DNA from 2 places in the Kitasatospora sp. NPDC004723 genome. Region 1 is predicted to be linked to the other one. Evidence: riboswitches for the same ligand, from Rfam matches in the RefSeq annotation. Region 1 holds a riboswitch; the other holds the start of a gene.
What was found. Region 1 has a riboswitch for thiamine pyrophosphate ahead of thiO (glycine oxidase ThiO). Riboswitches for the same ligand answer to the same signal wherever they lie in the genome.

Region 1 (7,187 bases):
CGCGCAGCCGGCGGGCGAACTCGGCGGCCGCGGCCCCCGGGTCGTCCGCGGCGGTGACGGCCCGGACGACGACCACCCGGCGGGCGCCGGCGGCCAGCACCTCGTCCAGGTTGCCGAGGTCGATGCCGCCGATGGCGAACCACGGGCGGTCGCTCCCCAGCTTCGCCGCGTACTCGACCAGGCCCAGGCCCGGCGCGGGGCGTCCGGGCTTGGTCGGGGTCGGCCAGACCGGACCGGTGCAGAAGTAGTCGACGCCGGGCTCGGCGGCGGCCGCGTCCACCTCGGACTCGGCGTGGCAGGACCGCCCGATCAGCACGTCCTCGCCGATGATCGCCCGGGCGGCGGGCACCGGCAGGTCGTCCTGCCCGAGGTGCAGCACGTCGGGGCCTGCCGCGTGGGCGACGTCGGCGCGGTCGTTGACGGCGAGCAGCTTGCCGTGCCGGCGGCAGGCGTCGGCGAAGACCTCCAGCGCCGCCAGTTCCTGCCGGGCCTCCAGGCCCTTGTCCCGGAGCTGGACGATGTCGACGCCGCCGGCCAGCGCCGCGTCCAGGAACTCGGCGAGGTCGCCGCGCTCGCGCCGGGCGTCGGTGCACAGGTACAGCCGGGCGTCGGCGAGCCGCTCCCGTCGGTCCGTCACAGCGCCATCGCCTGGGCGCGGCGCTTGACCTCGGTGGCCCGGTTCTCCCAGAGCGCCTGGACGGGGGTGCCGGGCAGCGACGGGTCCTCGCTGAACATCCACTCGAGGATCTCCTCGTCGCTGAACCCGCTGTCGCGCAGCACCGTCACCGTGCCGACCAGGTGCTTCACCGGGCCGGTCTCGTCGATGAACGCCGCCGGGACCTGCAGCGACTTGTTGGGGCCGCGGCGGACGGCGATCAGGTCACCCTTCTTGACCATGTTGCGGACCTCGGTGACCACCAGACCCCACTTCTCGGAGATGTCGGGGAGGTACAGCCACGCGGGGACCAGGGCTTCAATCTTGGCTTCGATCTCACTCACAAGCACCAGACTGCCACCTCGGCGGCCCGCCGCGCACCAACCGGGTCCGCCGCCCGGCGCTACCCGGCGGCCAGGGCCGACTTCAGCGGGACCGCCGGGTCGGCCGCGCGGGCCGGGTCGAGCACGGCGCCGCGCTCGATCAGCCGCCGTCCCTGGGTCAGGTCGCGCGGCCGGTCGACCGCGAGCAGCGCCCGCAGGGCGCCGTCGCGCAGCCAGAGCACCGACCAGCCGGCGTCCGACGGCGAGCCGCGCCACAGCAGCTCGTCGCCCGCGCCGTGCCGTCCGGCGTACTGCGCCATCCGGCCGAACTGCTCGGACCAGAAGTACTGCACCGGGTCGTACGGCGGCGCGTCCGTTCCGAGCAGGGTGGCGGCGACGGCCTCGCCGGACTGCAGTGCGTGGTCCCAGTGCTGGACGGTGAGCCGGGCGCCGGAGCGTGCCGAGGGGTAGCTGACGCAGTCGCCGGCCGCGAGGACGCCCGGCACGGTGGTGCGCAGCCGCTCGTCCACCAGCACGGCGCCGGCCGCGTCCAGGGCGACCCCGGTGCCGGCCAGCCAGCCGGTGGCCGGGCGGGCGCCGATGCCGACCACGACCTCGTCGGCGGGCAGGTGCGAGCCGTCGGCGAGCAGCACCGCGCCCGGTTCGACGGCGGCGACGCCGGTGCCGCAGCGCAGGTCCACCCCGGCCTCGGCGTACCAGGCGGCCATCGCCCGGCCGACCTCGGCGGGCAGCGCGCCGGGGACGGGCGCCGGGCCTGCTTCGACGACGGTCACCTCGCAGCCGGCCGCCCGGGCGGCGGTGGCCACCTCGGCGCCGATCCAGCCCGCGCCGACCAGCACCAGGCGCAGGCCGGGGCGGAGCAGGGCGCGCAGCGCCAGCGCGTCGTCCAGGGTGTGCAGCAGGTGGGCGCGCTCGGCGCCGGGCAGGGCGCGCGGCTCGGCGCCGGTGGCGATCACCAGCGCGTCGTACGGTTCGTCCCCGGCGTCGGTGTGCAGCAGGCCCGCGCCGCCGGGGCCGCCGGCGGTGAGTCCGGTGGCGCGGCGGCCGGTGAGCAGCTCGACGCCGAGCTCGGCGAAGTCGAGGTCGAGGGCGGTGCTGTCGGCCTTGCCGAGCAGGACGTCCTTGGAGAGCGGCGGCCGGTCGTACGGCGCGTGCGGCTCCTCGCCGACCAGCGTGATCCGCCCCTGCCAGCCGTCGCGCCGCAGCACCGCGGCGCACTGCGCCCCGGCCAGCCCGGCGCCCACGACGACCACCCGATCCGTCTGTCCCGTTCCGTTCAGCTCAGCCACGCCCGTCACTGTACTGAGCCCGGTTCCGGGTCCGAGGTCCTAGGCCCTTCCCCGCCCCCTCTCGCGGGCACCTTCAGGGGGCGCACCCCCCGGAGTTAAGGTGGGGGCACCATCACGGGAGCCCGGCGCACCGGGCTGAGAGGCGGGCTGGCACGGCCCGCGACCGTCCGAACCTGATCCGGGTCATACCGGCGAAGGGAGAGCAGCTTTGACACGCCTGGTACGGGGCGCCCATGCCGAGGTGCTGGTCATCGGCGGTGGGATCATCGGCCTCGTCGTCGCCTGGCGGGCGGCCCAGCGCGGGCTGCGCGTCCTGCTGATCGACCCCTGGCCCGGCCACGGTGCCGCCCAGGTCGCGGCGGGCATGCTCGCCCCGGTCACCGAACTCCAGTACGGCGAGGAGCCGCTGCTGCGCCTCGGGATGGCCTCCAACGAGCGGTACGCGTCCTTCGCCGCCGAACTCACCGAGGCGAGCGGCGGCCGGGACATCGGCTACCGGCAGTGCGGCACCCTCGCCGTCGCCCTCGACGCCGACGACCGCGCGGAACTGCGCGAGCTGCACGCCTTCCACCAGCGGCTCGGCCTGGACTCGCAGTGGCTCACCGGCCGCGAGGCCCGCCGGCTGGAGCCGATGCTCGCCCCGGGCGTGCGCGGCGGCCTGCACGTCACCGACGACCACCAGGTGGACGGCCGCCGGCTGGCGGAGGCCCTGCTGCACGCGTGCGAGCGGGCCGGCGCGGTGGTGCACCGCACCGAGGCCACCGAGCTGCTGGTCGAGCACGACCGCGCGACCGGCGCCCGGCTGGCCACCGGCGAGAGCGTCACCGCCGACCGGATCGTGCTCGCGGCCGGCTCGCGCAGCCACCTGCTGCCCGGCCTGCCCCCGGGCGTGCTGCCGGCGATCCGCCCGGTCAAGGGGCAGGTGCTGCGGCTGCGGGTGCCCGAGGCGTACCGGCCCTTCCTCTCCCGCAACGTGCGCGCCGTGGTCCGCGGCGGCCACCTCTACCTGGTGCCGCGCGAGAACGGCGAGCTGGTGGTCGGCGCGACCACCGAGGAGCAGGGCCACGACACCACGGTCACCGCCGGCGGGGTGTACGAGCTGCTGCGCGACGCGCACGAGCTGGTCCCCGGCATCACCGAACTGCCACTGGTGGAGACCGGCGCAGGGCTTCGCCCCGGCTCGCCGGACAACGCGCCGCTGCTCGGCCCGACCGCGCTGCCCGGCCTGGTCGCCGCCACCGGCCACTACCGCAACGGCGTCCTGCTGACGCCCGTCACCGGCGACCTGCTGGCCGACTACCTGGCCACCGGCACCCTGCCGGAGCTCGCCCACCCGTTCTCCCCCACCCGATTCACGAAGGTCCCGGCATGAGCCCCCGCACCAGCGACATCCCCCTGAGCGTCAACGGCGAGCCCCGCGAGGTGCCCGCCGCGACCACCCTCGCCGAGGTGGTCGCCACCCTCAGCCAGGCGCACTCCGGCGTCGCCGCCGCCCTGAACGAGGCCGTGGTGCCGCGCGCCGAGTGGCCGCGCACGCCACTGTCGGCGGGCGACCGGATCGAGATCCTCACCGCCGTCCAGGGAGGCTGACCGATGGCCGACGACCTTCTCACCATCGCCGGGACGTCCTTCTCCTCCCGGCTGATCATGGGCACCGGCGGCGCCCCCAGCCTGGAGGTCCTGGAGCAGGCGCTGCGGGTCTCCGGCACCGAGCTGACCACCGTGGCGATGCGCCGGGTGAACGCCGGCACCCAGGGTTCGGTGCTGGACGTGCTGAGCCGCAACGGCATCCGGGTGCTGCCCAACACGGCCGGCTGCTTCACCGCCGGCGAGGCCGTGCTGACCGCCCGGCTGGCCCGCGAGGCACTCGGCACCGACTGGGTGAAGCTGGAGGTGATCGCCGACGAGCGGACCCTGCTGCCGGACCCGATCGAGCTGCTGGACGCCGCCGAGACCCTGGTCGACGACGGCTTCACGGTGCTGCCGTACACCAACGACGACCCGGTGCTGGCCCGCAAGCTGGAGGACGTCGGCTGCGCGGCGATCATGCCGCTGGGCTCGCCGATCGGCTCCGGTCTGGGCATCCGCAACCCGCACAACTTCCAGCTGATCGTGGAGGGCGCGGGCGTCCCGGTGATCCTGGACGCCGGTGCCGGCACCGCCTCGGACGTCGCGCTGGCGATGGAGCTGGGCTGCGCCGCGGTGATGCTGGCCTCGGCCGTCACCCGCGCCCAGGACCCGGTGCTGATGGCCGACGCGATGCGGCACGCCGCCGAGGCGGGCCGGCTGGCCCACCGGGCGGGCCGGATCCCGCGCCGGTTCCACGCCGAGGCCTCGTCCGCGATGGCCGGCCGTGCCGACCTGGACACCCGCGAGCACCCGGCGTTCTGACGGTCCGTTCCGGGCACCCGACATTCCGGATAACCAATACGATCATCATCCCGGTGTCACAAACCGGGCACAGAGCGGCCCCGGGAGCGGTGTCTCCCGGGGCCGGCGGACCCCCACGTCCTAGACTCGCCGGGTGGACATGGCATTGCGCGACCCCCTGATCGGTACCCTGCTCGACGGCCGGTACCGGGTCGAGCGGCGGATCGCCACCGGCGGCATGTCCACCGTCTACCAGGGCACCGACACCCGGCTCGACCGGGTCGTGGCGCTCAAGGTGATGCACCCCTCGCTGGCCGGCGACACCGCGTTCACCACCCGCTTCATCCGCGAGGCCAAGGCCGTCGCCCGGCTCGCCCACCCCAACGTGGTCAACGTCTTCGACCAGGGCGCCGACGGCGCGCACGTCTTCCTCGCCATGGAGTACGTGCCCGGCGGCACCCTGCGCGACCTGCTGCGCGACCGCGGCGCGCTCTCCGTGCGGGCCGCCCTGGACATCCTGGAGCCGGTGCTCGCCGCCCTCGGCGCCGCCCACCGGGCCGGACTGGTGCACCGCGACGTCAAGCCCGAGAACGTGCTGATCACCGAGGACGGCCTGGTCAAGGTCGCCGACTTCGGCCTGGTCCGGGTGCTCAACGCCGCCGACGGCGCCACCACCTCCACCGCCGCGACGGCCGGCACCGTGCTCGGCACCGTCTCCTACCTCGCGCCCGAGCAGATCCGCCTGGGCGCCGAGACCGACCAGCGGGTGGACGTCTACGCGGCCGGCATCCTGCTGTACGAGATGCTCACCGGCGCCCGCCCGCACACCGGCGAGAACCCCGTCCAGGTGATGTACCGCCACCTGCACGAGGACGTCCCGCCGCCGTCCGCCGCCGTCCCCGGCGTGACGCCCGGGCTGGACGCCATAGTGGCCGGCGCCTGCGCCCGGGACCGCGCGAACCGCCCGCACGACGCGGTCGAGCTGCTCGCCGCGCTCCAGCGGGTGCGCCGCGGGCTCACCCCGGACCAGCTGGACGCCGAACCGCCGGCCTCCACCCGGCCCAGCCCGCGCTACCCGACCGGCGAGGCGACCTCGGTGCTCACCCCGGTGCTGCTGCCGTCGCCCCCGGTCGAGCGCACCAGCGTGCTGGACGTGCCGCCGGACCTCATGGACCAGCTGCTCACCGAGCCCCGCCCGTACGACGAGCCGCCGCCGCCCCGCGCCCCGCGCCGCGCCCGGCGCCCCCGGTCCGCCGCCCGCCGGCTGCCGCGCGGGCCGCTGATCTGGACGGCCGTGGTCGCCGCCCTGGTCCTGCTGGTCGGCGGCGCCACCTACACGATCTCCGGCGCGGTGTACGGCACGGTGCCGGGCGTGCTCGGCAAGGACCGGACCGAGGCGGAGCGGATCCTGGACGCCGCGGGCATGCACGGGCGGGTCTCCGAGGTGTACAGCGAGTCCGTCCCGGTCGGCCAGGTGATGGCTGCCGCCCCCGGGGTGGGCACCCGGACCAGGAAGAGCGACGCGATCACCCTCACCGTCTCGCGCGGGCCCAAGCGGATCGCCGTCCCGGACGTGGTCGGCCGCCCGGCCGCGCAGGCCTCCTCGACGCTGACCGGGGCGCAGCTGACCGCCGGCACGGTGACCGAGACGTACAACGACACCGTCCCGGAGGGCTCGGTGATCAGCAGCTCGCCGGCGGCCGGCCAGCAGGTGCCGGAGAACACGGTGGTCGCGCTGGTGGTCAGCAAGGGCATGGTGCCGGTCCCGGACGTCACCGGGATGTCCAAGGAGGCCGCCGAGAAGGCGCTCCAGGCGGCCGGGTTCACGATGCAGAGCAGTGGGGTCAACCTGTTCGGCACCGGCAAGGTGACCGGCCAGTCCCCGGCAGCCGGCGAGCGCCGCCCGCAGCGCACCGTGGTCACGGTCAACTTCCCGTTCCTGTAGGCCTTCCCGCGGGATCCGCCGCCTGCGGGACCCGCCGCCCGCCGGCTCAGCGCAGCGGGCCGTCGCCCGGCTCCTCCTGGTGGGAGTAGCGCTGCTCCCGCCACGGGTCGGCCCGGTTGTGGTAGCCGCGCTCCTCCCAGAAGCCGCGCCGGTCGGCCCGCATGTACTCGACCGCCCGGACCCACTTGGGGCCCTTCCAGGCGTACAGCCGCGGGACGACCAGCCGGACCGGGAAACCGTGCTCGGCGGTGAGCACCTCGCCGTCGCGGTGGGTGGCGAGCAGCGTGTCGGAGGCCGCGAAGTCCTCCAGCCGCAGGTTGGCGCTGTAGCCGTACTCGGCCCAGACCATGACATGGGTGACGCCGGTGTCCGGCGGCGCGAGGTCGAGCAGGGCCGCGGCGGCCACCCCGGTCCACTCGCCGTCGAGCACCGAGAAGCGGGTGACGCAGTGCAGGTCGGCCCGGACGGTGGTGCGCGGCAGGGCGTTGAAGCCCTCGAAGTCCCAGCTGTGCTTCTCGGCCGAGGCGGTCGCGCCGAACACCTGGAGATCCCAGGTCAGCGGCTTGAAGCGGGGCACCGGGCCG
Region 2 (7,187 bases), on a different contig from region 1:
CGACGCCCTCCAGCATCTCGGCCAGCCGCGAGCGCGGCACCGCCACGTCGTCGATCATCGTGGTGCCCAGCCGGTCCAGCGCGGGCAGCGCCTGCCGGCGCGCCTCCAGCAGCAGCTCCGACTCCGCCTGGTCCTCGGCCGGCACCACCTCGGTCGCCCCGGCCGCCCGGCACAGCTCCCCGACCGCGGCCAGCTCGGCCACCCGGTCCGGGCCGTCGAAGGCGACCAGCAGCAACGCCCGGGTGGACTCCGGCAGCCCCATCCGCCCCAGCTCGTTGACCGCGCGCACGCTCACCGCGTCCATCAGCTCCATCAGCGACGGGGTGAAGCCGCGCGCCATCACCTCGCAGACCGCCGCACCGGCCGCGGCCGCGCTCGGGAACTCCGCCGCCAGCGCCAGCTGCGGCGCGGGGGCCGGCCGCAGCGCCACCACCGCGCGGACCACCACGCCCAGGGTGCCTTCGGAGCCCACCAGCAGCCGGGTCAGGTCGTAGCCCGCCACGCCCTTGGCCGTCCGGCGGCCGGTGGACAGCAGCCGCCCGTCGGCCAGCACCACGTCGAGGCCGAGCACGTACTCGCTCGTCACGCCGTACTTGACGCAGCAGAGGCCGCCCGCACCGGTGCCGATGTTGCCGCCGATCGTGCAGGACTCCCAGCTCGACGGGTCGGGCGGGTAGCAGAGCCCCGAGGCCGCGGCGGCCCGCGAGAGCTCGGCGTTGACCACACCCGGCTCGACCACCGCGATCCGGTTCACCGGGTCGAGCTCCAGGATCCGGTTCATCCTCACCATCGACAGCACGATGCAGCCGTCGACGGCGTTGGCCGCGCCGGACAGCCCGGTCCTGGCCCCCTGCGGGACCACCGGCACGCGCAGCGCGGTGGCGGTCCGCAGGACGTGCTGCACCTGCTCGACCGTCTCCGGGAAGACCACCACCGCGGGGGTGCCGGCCGGGCAGAAGTCCGCCATGTCGTGCCGGTAGGCGGCCGTCACGTCCGGGTCCACCGCCAGGGCGCCGGGCGGGAGGCCTTCCGCCAGCCGGTCCGTCAGGTCACTCATCGCCGCCTCCGCTCGCACCGCCCGGTCCTCGCACTCTGCCGCCCGCCCGGCCGCCCGGCAAGTACGCCGCCCCCGGGGCAGGCAGGACGCGGGCAGGTAGGACGCGGGCAGGTAGGACGCGGGCAGGTAGGACGCGCCGGGCGGGCGGCGCTGCCCGGTGCGGGGGCCTCGGTGGTCGTCGTGCCGGGCGACGCCAGGACCCTCGACCGGCTTCAGGGCGAGCGCCCGGACGACCGGCGGCTACCCGCGCAGCACCGGCTCCTGCAGCTCCGTCACCCAGTCCGCCACCTCCTCCGGGCACTCCAGGTAGAGCTCCCGGGCGTACCCGGTCGAGCGGTAGCCGTTCTCCTCGATGAACCGCGCCAGCGCCTGGACCGCACCCAGGGAGTCGTCCATCGAGCCGCGGTGCACCACGGTCACCGCCTCCTCGATCGCCGGCAGGTCGACCACCGCGAGACCGTGCTCCCCCGCCGGGTCGACCGAGGCGGCGATCGGCACGGCCACCCGGATCAGCACCGAGCCGTCACCGCCGCCGGTGTCCTCGTACCGGGCGACGGACGGGCCGGTGTGCGCGATGCCGGCCTCCGCCAGCCGCCCGCAGAGCTCGTCGAACAGCGGGCCGATCACCGGCCCGATGTCCTGCGGCTCGTAGCTCGCCGCGACCCCGGTCAGTTCGGCCGCCCGCACCGACGGCACCCGCTTCACCACGACATCGTGCGTGGACATGGTCCCCTCGCTCTCGATCGTCCGGAGCCTCGCCTCGACCCGGGCCAGCCGTTCGGCGTCCGCCGCCATCGCCGCGGCGAGCTCGGCCCGCCGCAGTCGCAGCATCCCGCGCAGCTCGGCCGTGTCCACCTCCTCGTCGAGGACGGCCCGCACCTGCTGCAGTGTGAAGCCGAGGTCCTTGAGGGCGATGAGCCGGTTGAGCCGGGCCAGTTGGGCCGCCTCGTAGCAGCGGTAGCCGCTGAACGGGTCGACCCGGGCGGGCCGGAGCAGTCCGACGGCGTCGTAGTGGCGCAGCATGCGGACCGACACCCGGCCGTGTTTGGCGAAGTCTCCGATGTTCAACATGGTCCCTCCAGTGCAGACCCTCACACGGTGTCACGGTCAAGCACCGGCTTCGCCGCCCGGCCGCCCGCTCGCGGCCGCCCGGTCAGTCCGTCACGTCGAACCCCCTGCGTCGGCCCAGCACCTGGAGGCTGCGCTGGCCGGGGATGCCGTTGGCGTCCTCGCCCGCGTAGCCGAGGCTGCGCTGGAACGCGGCGTACGCCTGCACGGTGCGGGTGCCGAGCGAGCCGTCCACCCAGCGCTGCTCCAGGAACCCCTCGTCCGCCAAGGCCTGTTCGACGATCCGCACCTCGCCGCCGTACGTCTGGTGGCCCTGCTCGGCCCCCGGGTCGGTGCGCGCCGCCGCGACCACGTGGGCGAGCGACACCCGCTGCGCCGAGGGCAGCCGGCCCAGCAGCCGGCGCAGCGACGCCTCGCCCGGCACGCCGTCGGCGTCCGACCCCGAGTAGCCCAGACTGCGCTGGAAGTCCTGGTAGTTGAGGGTGTCGGCGTCCCGCCAGTCCTGGTCCGGCCCGGACTGGTAGTGCCCGCCGAAGCCCTGCCGGACGAGCGCCTGGCCCACCTCCTCGACCTGCGGGCCGTGCGCCCCGTAGCCGTACTCGAGCCCGTTGATGGTCACCCGGTACCGGGCGGGGCCGGAGCCGCCGCCCGGCGGGGGCAGCGGCGCACCGCCGGCCGCCGCGACGATGCCGGGCATCACGACGTCGCGGAACTGCCGGGCCCGGGCGTCCCCGGGGCAGGCCGTCCCGCCGTCCGACCACTCGGGGAACATCCGGTGCACGCCGAAGCCGGGCTCGTCCCACTCGCCGCAGATCCGCAGCGGGATGCCGTGCCGCTGGTGCAGCCAGACCCCGAGCGCGACGAACGCGTTGATCTGGGCGTCCGTCCACGGATCGGTGCTCTGGTCGTCGCTGGCCGACTCCACGCTCACCGCGCCGGTGCCGTCGGCCCGGCGGTTGGCCCGCATGTTGGCGTCGGCGCGGGTCTGGGTGCCGATGTACTGCCCGACGCTGCCGTCGTACCCGACCCCGAAGTGGGACTCCAGGTTGGTGGAGTCCCTCCAGTACTCGTAGATCCGCCGCGGCGTCCACGGCGCCGCCACGCTGTGGAAGATCACCTGCGTCGGGATGATCGCCGGCTGCTCGTCCGACTCCGGTTCGAGCTCCATCTTCTCCGCACCGGGGTACCAGGCCATCAGTCTCTCCTCGCCGGGCCCAGGGCAGTTCGCCCCTTACGCCCTGACGACGGACCCCGCACCCCCACCCGAGGACGTTCCCACCCCAAACCCCCCGTTCGGGTGAACCCGGCCCACCCCGGCCCACCCCCGAACAGCACGAAGGCGGGTGCCGACCTCAGGTCGGCACCCGCCTCGAGCAGGTGGTTCTTCTCCTACCGGCGGAGAGCGTGGGATTCGAACCCACGGTACGGGGTCACCGCACGACAGTTTTCAAGACTGTTCCCTTAGGCCGCTCGGGCAGCTCTCCAGGCGGAGGTCAGCCTAACGGGTCCGGCGGGGTTCGGTGCACAGGGTTTCCGGGGCGGGTCGGGGGTCAGTTGTCGCCGACGCGGCTGCCGAGGGTGACCTTGGTGGTGGCGGTCTGGCCGTTGCGGGTGTACTCGACGTCCACGGTCTCGCCCGGCTTGTGCGTCCAGATCTTGCTGACCAGGGCGGGGCCGTTCTCGATCGGGCTGCCGCCGAGCTTGGTGATGACGTCGCCCGGCTTGAGGCCGGCCTGGTCGGCGGCGCCGCCCGGGGTGACGGCCGGCTGGCCCTGGACGTCGCGGGTCTGGATCTGCGCGCCGTCGCCCTTGTAGTCGTCGTTGCGCAGGACGTCGAGCTTGGCGTAGACCGGCTTGCCAGTCTTGATCAGGGTGTCGGCCACCCACTTGGCCTGGTTGATCGGGATCGCGAAGCCGAGGCCGATGGAGCCGGCCCGGCCGTTGCTGGAGGCGTTGGACTGGATCGCCGAGTTGATGCCGATCACGCCGCCGGCGGAGTCCAGCAGCGGGCCGCCGGAGTTGCCGGGGTTGATGGAGGCGTCGGTCTGCAGCGCGTTCATGTAGGAGGCCTGCGCGCCGGTCTCGTCGCCGGAGGCGACCGGGCGGTCCTTGGCACTGACGATGCCGGTGGTGACGGTGGACTCCAGGCCGTACGGGGCACCGATGGCGATGGTGGAGTCGCCGACGTTGACCTTGTCGGAGTCAGCCAGCGGAAGCGGCGTCAGCTTCTCCTTGGGCGGGTTGTCGAGCTTGATGACGGCGACGTCGTAGCCCTCGGCGCGGCCCAGCACGGAGGCGCCGTAGGAGCTGCCGTCGGCGAACTTGACGGTCAGCTTGCCGCCGCTGGAGGCGGGCGCGACCACGTGGTTGTTGGTGAGGATGTGGCCCTCGGTGTCGAAGACGAAGCCGGTGCCGGTGCCGGACTCGCCATTGCCCTGGGCCTTGATGGTGACGACGCTGGGCAGCGCCTTCTGCGCGATGCCGGCGACCGAGCCCGGGGCGGGCTCGTTCTTCTGGGTGTTGTTGGCCTGGACGGTGGTGGAGCTGCGGTCGGCCTTGGCGCTCACCGATTTGCCGTCGCGGTCGGCGACGGACACGCCGACCGCGCCGCCGGCCACGCCGGCCACCAGGGCGACGGCCGCGACCAGGGCGATCAGGCCGCCGCGCTTCTTGCGCGGGCCGCCGGGGACCGGCGCGCCGGGGTACTCGCCCGGGTAGCCGAGCGGGCCGCCGGGACCACCGGGGGCCCCGGGCGCGCCCGGGGTGATGTCGTGGGCGGCGCCCCAGCCGCCGAGCGGCTGGCCGGCGCCGAACGGGTGGTGGTGCTGGCCGGTCGCGCCGGGGGCCTGCGGGGCGCCCGGGGCGGCGAACGGGTCGTGCGCGACGGGCGCCGGGGGCACCGGCGTGCCCGGGGCCGGGGTGGCGTACGGGTTGTCGCCGTACGGGGCGGGGGCCTGCGCGGCCGGCGCCGCGGGGGCGGCGGGCGGCAGGACCGGCGGCGGCGCGTCCAGGTACCCGGGCTCGGCGGCCGGGGCCGGCGCGGCGGGTGCCTCCGGGGCGCCGACCTTGCCGAACGCCAGCGTGGGCGTGAACCCGCCGGAGCCCCCCTCGGCGGGCGGCTGGGGCGGCTGGTCGACTGCGGGCGTCGGTGCAGAAGCGGGGGCGGGGCCGGCCGCAGACGGCAACGCCGGACCGTCAGAAGCGGAACCCACCACCCCCTGGCCGCCGGAGGGCTGCTCCCCCTGCGGCCCGGTGGACCCAACCTCGCGCTCGGTGCTCACGGACGACCTCCATAGCTGACAGGACCAACAACCATAGTTTTTCGCACACCCGATTCGATTGCCGTAAGGACCCTTCTGAAGAACTCATAAGAATCCTTAGCCGGGCCAGACGGCCGCCGAAGCGCCGTACCCGACACGACCCGTCTTGGCGTTCCCCCCGACGGCGACTAGCCTGTCGCTCCGAACTGACACGCGGGAGCTTGGACCGACCAGGCTGAGAGTGCGCCGGTCGACCGTACGCCACGGAGCTCGTGGGCGGCTGTCGAGGGGGCGCAGACCGCCGGAACCTGTCCGGGTAATGCCGGCGTAGGGAGAAATCGGCCATGCCGTCCGCTTCGTCATCCTCGTCCTCCGGCGCGCCCGCGTCCCGGAACGTCCCCCCGCCGCAGGACGCCGCGGCCACCGCCCCCGGTTCCCCCGACGGGGACACCGCGCGGACGGCCACCGCCGTCCTGGAGCCCCCGGCCCGCACCGAGGCGCCGCTGGTGCTGGACACCGAGCCGCCCCGCACCCTCGGCTTCCGCGACCACTTCGCGCTCTGGATGAACCTCGGCGTCTCGCTGATCGGCTTCACCACCGCCGCGACCGTGCTCGGCGCCGAGGGCGAGGAGCTGTCGCTGGCCGCCGCGGTGACCGCGATCGTGGCCGGCACCGTGGTCGGCACCGCGATGCTCGGCGTGGCCGCGCTGATCGGCGCGCGGACCGGCGCGCCCGCCATGGCGAACCTGCGCGGCCTGTTCGGCACCCGGCTGTCCTACGTGCCGACGGTGCTCAACATCGTCCAGTGCATCGGCTGGGGCGTCTACGAGCTGCTGACGATCGCGCTCGGCGCGCAGACCGTGACCGGCACCGAGGGCTACCGCTGGGTCTTCGTGGTGCTGGCCGGCGCGCTGACCACCGCGCTGACCATCTGGCCGCTCGGCGCCATCGCGGTGCTGCGCCGCTTCGTCGCCGCCGCGGTGGCGGTCGCGATGGTGTACTTCACCGTCCAGCTCGGCCGGCACGGCGTGCCGGACCCGGGTGCCGGCAACTGGCACGGCTTCCTGCGGGCGACGGACTCGATGATCGCGGTGTCGATCTCCTTCGTACCGCTCGCCGCCGACTACACCCGGCACTCGCGCACCCCGCGCTCGGCGTTCTGGGGCAGCTTCTCCGGCTACACGATGGCGCAGGTCTGGTGCTACGTACTCGGGCTGATGGCGCTGCTGCAGGCGGACGGGAACCCGGAGCGGATCTTCGACTCCTTCCTGGGCGTCTGGGCCGGCTGGCTGTTCCTGCTGGTGCTGGTGCTGCGCGAGACCGACCAGTCCTTCGCCAACGTGTACTCGACCGCGATGTCGATCCACAACCTGCTGCCGAAGGTCGACCGCCGGGTGCTGACGGGCGGCACCGGTGTGCTGATCACCGTGCTCGCGCTGCAGATCACCGCGTTCACCGACTCCTACTACGCCTTCCTGGGGCTGATCGGCTCGGTCTTCGTGCCGATGTTCGCGGTGCTGGCGGTCGACTACTTCCTCGGCGCCGGGCGGCGCGGCTGGGACCTCTCCGCCGACGCGCCGTCCCGCTGGCTGATGCTGCTGCCGTGGGCGCTGGGCTTCGCCACCTACCAGCTGATCGCGCCGACCGCGGTGGCCGGCTGGTGGACGGACCTCTGGACCTCCGCGCAGGAGGCGCTGCACTTCACCCCGCAGGAGTGGACCTCGGCCTCGCTGTTCGGCTTCCTGGTGCCGGCCCTGGCCACCTGGGCGCTCACCCCGCTCACCCGGGCCCGGGGCGCCGTC

Region 2: linked by a shared signal. The riboswitch ahead of ABZW10_RS06295 (cytosine permease) and the one ahead of thiO (glycine oxidase ThiO) in region 1 are both predicted to bind thiamine pyrophosphate.

The regions. Positions count from the first base shown of each region.
Region 1 covers NZ_JBEXJT010000005.1:116,701-123,887, forward strand. Annotated here, with positions in the region: gene thiE (thiamine phosphate synthase) at 1-637, opposite strand, end outside; gene ABZW10_RS08510 (Rv2175c family DNA-binding protein) at 634-999, opposite strand; gene ABZW10_RS08515 (FAD-dependent oxidoreductase) at 1,059-2,297, opposite strand; TPP riboswitch at 2,396-2,502, shown strand; gene thiO (glycine oxidase ThiO) at 2,497-3,660, shown strand; gene thiS (sulfur carrier protein ThiS) at 3,657-3,878, shown strand; gene ABZW10_RS08530 (thiazole synthase) at 3,882-4,679, shown strand; gene pknB (Stk1 family PASTA domain-containing Ser/Thr kinase) at 4,819-6,603, shown strand; gene ABZW10_RS08540 (molybdopterin-dependent oxidoreductase) at 6,650-7,187, opposite strand, start outside.
Region 2 covers NZ_JBEXJT010000003.1:335,125-342,311, forward strand. Annotated here, with positions in the region: gene ABZW10_RS06270 (FAD-linked oxidase C-terminal domain-containing protein) at 1-1,057, opposite strand, end outside; gene ABZW10_RS06275 (MerR family transcriptional regulator) at 1,298-2,128, opposite strand; gene ABZW10_RS06280 (peptidoglycan-binding protein) at 2,211-3,320, opposite strand; tRNA gene ABZW10_RS06285 (tRNA-Ser) at 3,522-3,609, opposite strand; gene ABZW10_RS06290 (trypsin-like peptidase domain-containing protein) at 3,676-5,406, opposite strand; TPP riboswitch at 5,589-5,736, shown strand; gene ABZW10_RS06295 (cytosine permease) at 5,730-7,187, shown strand, end outside.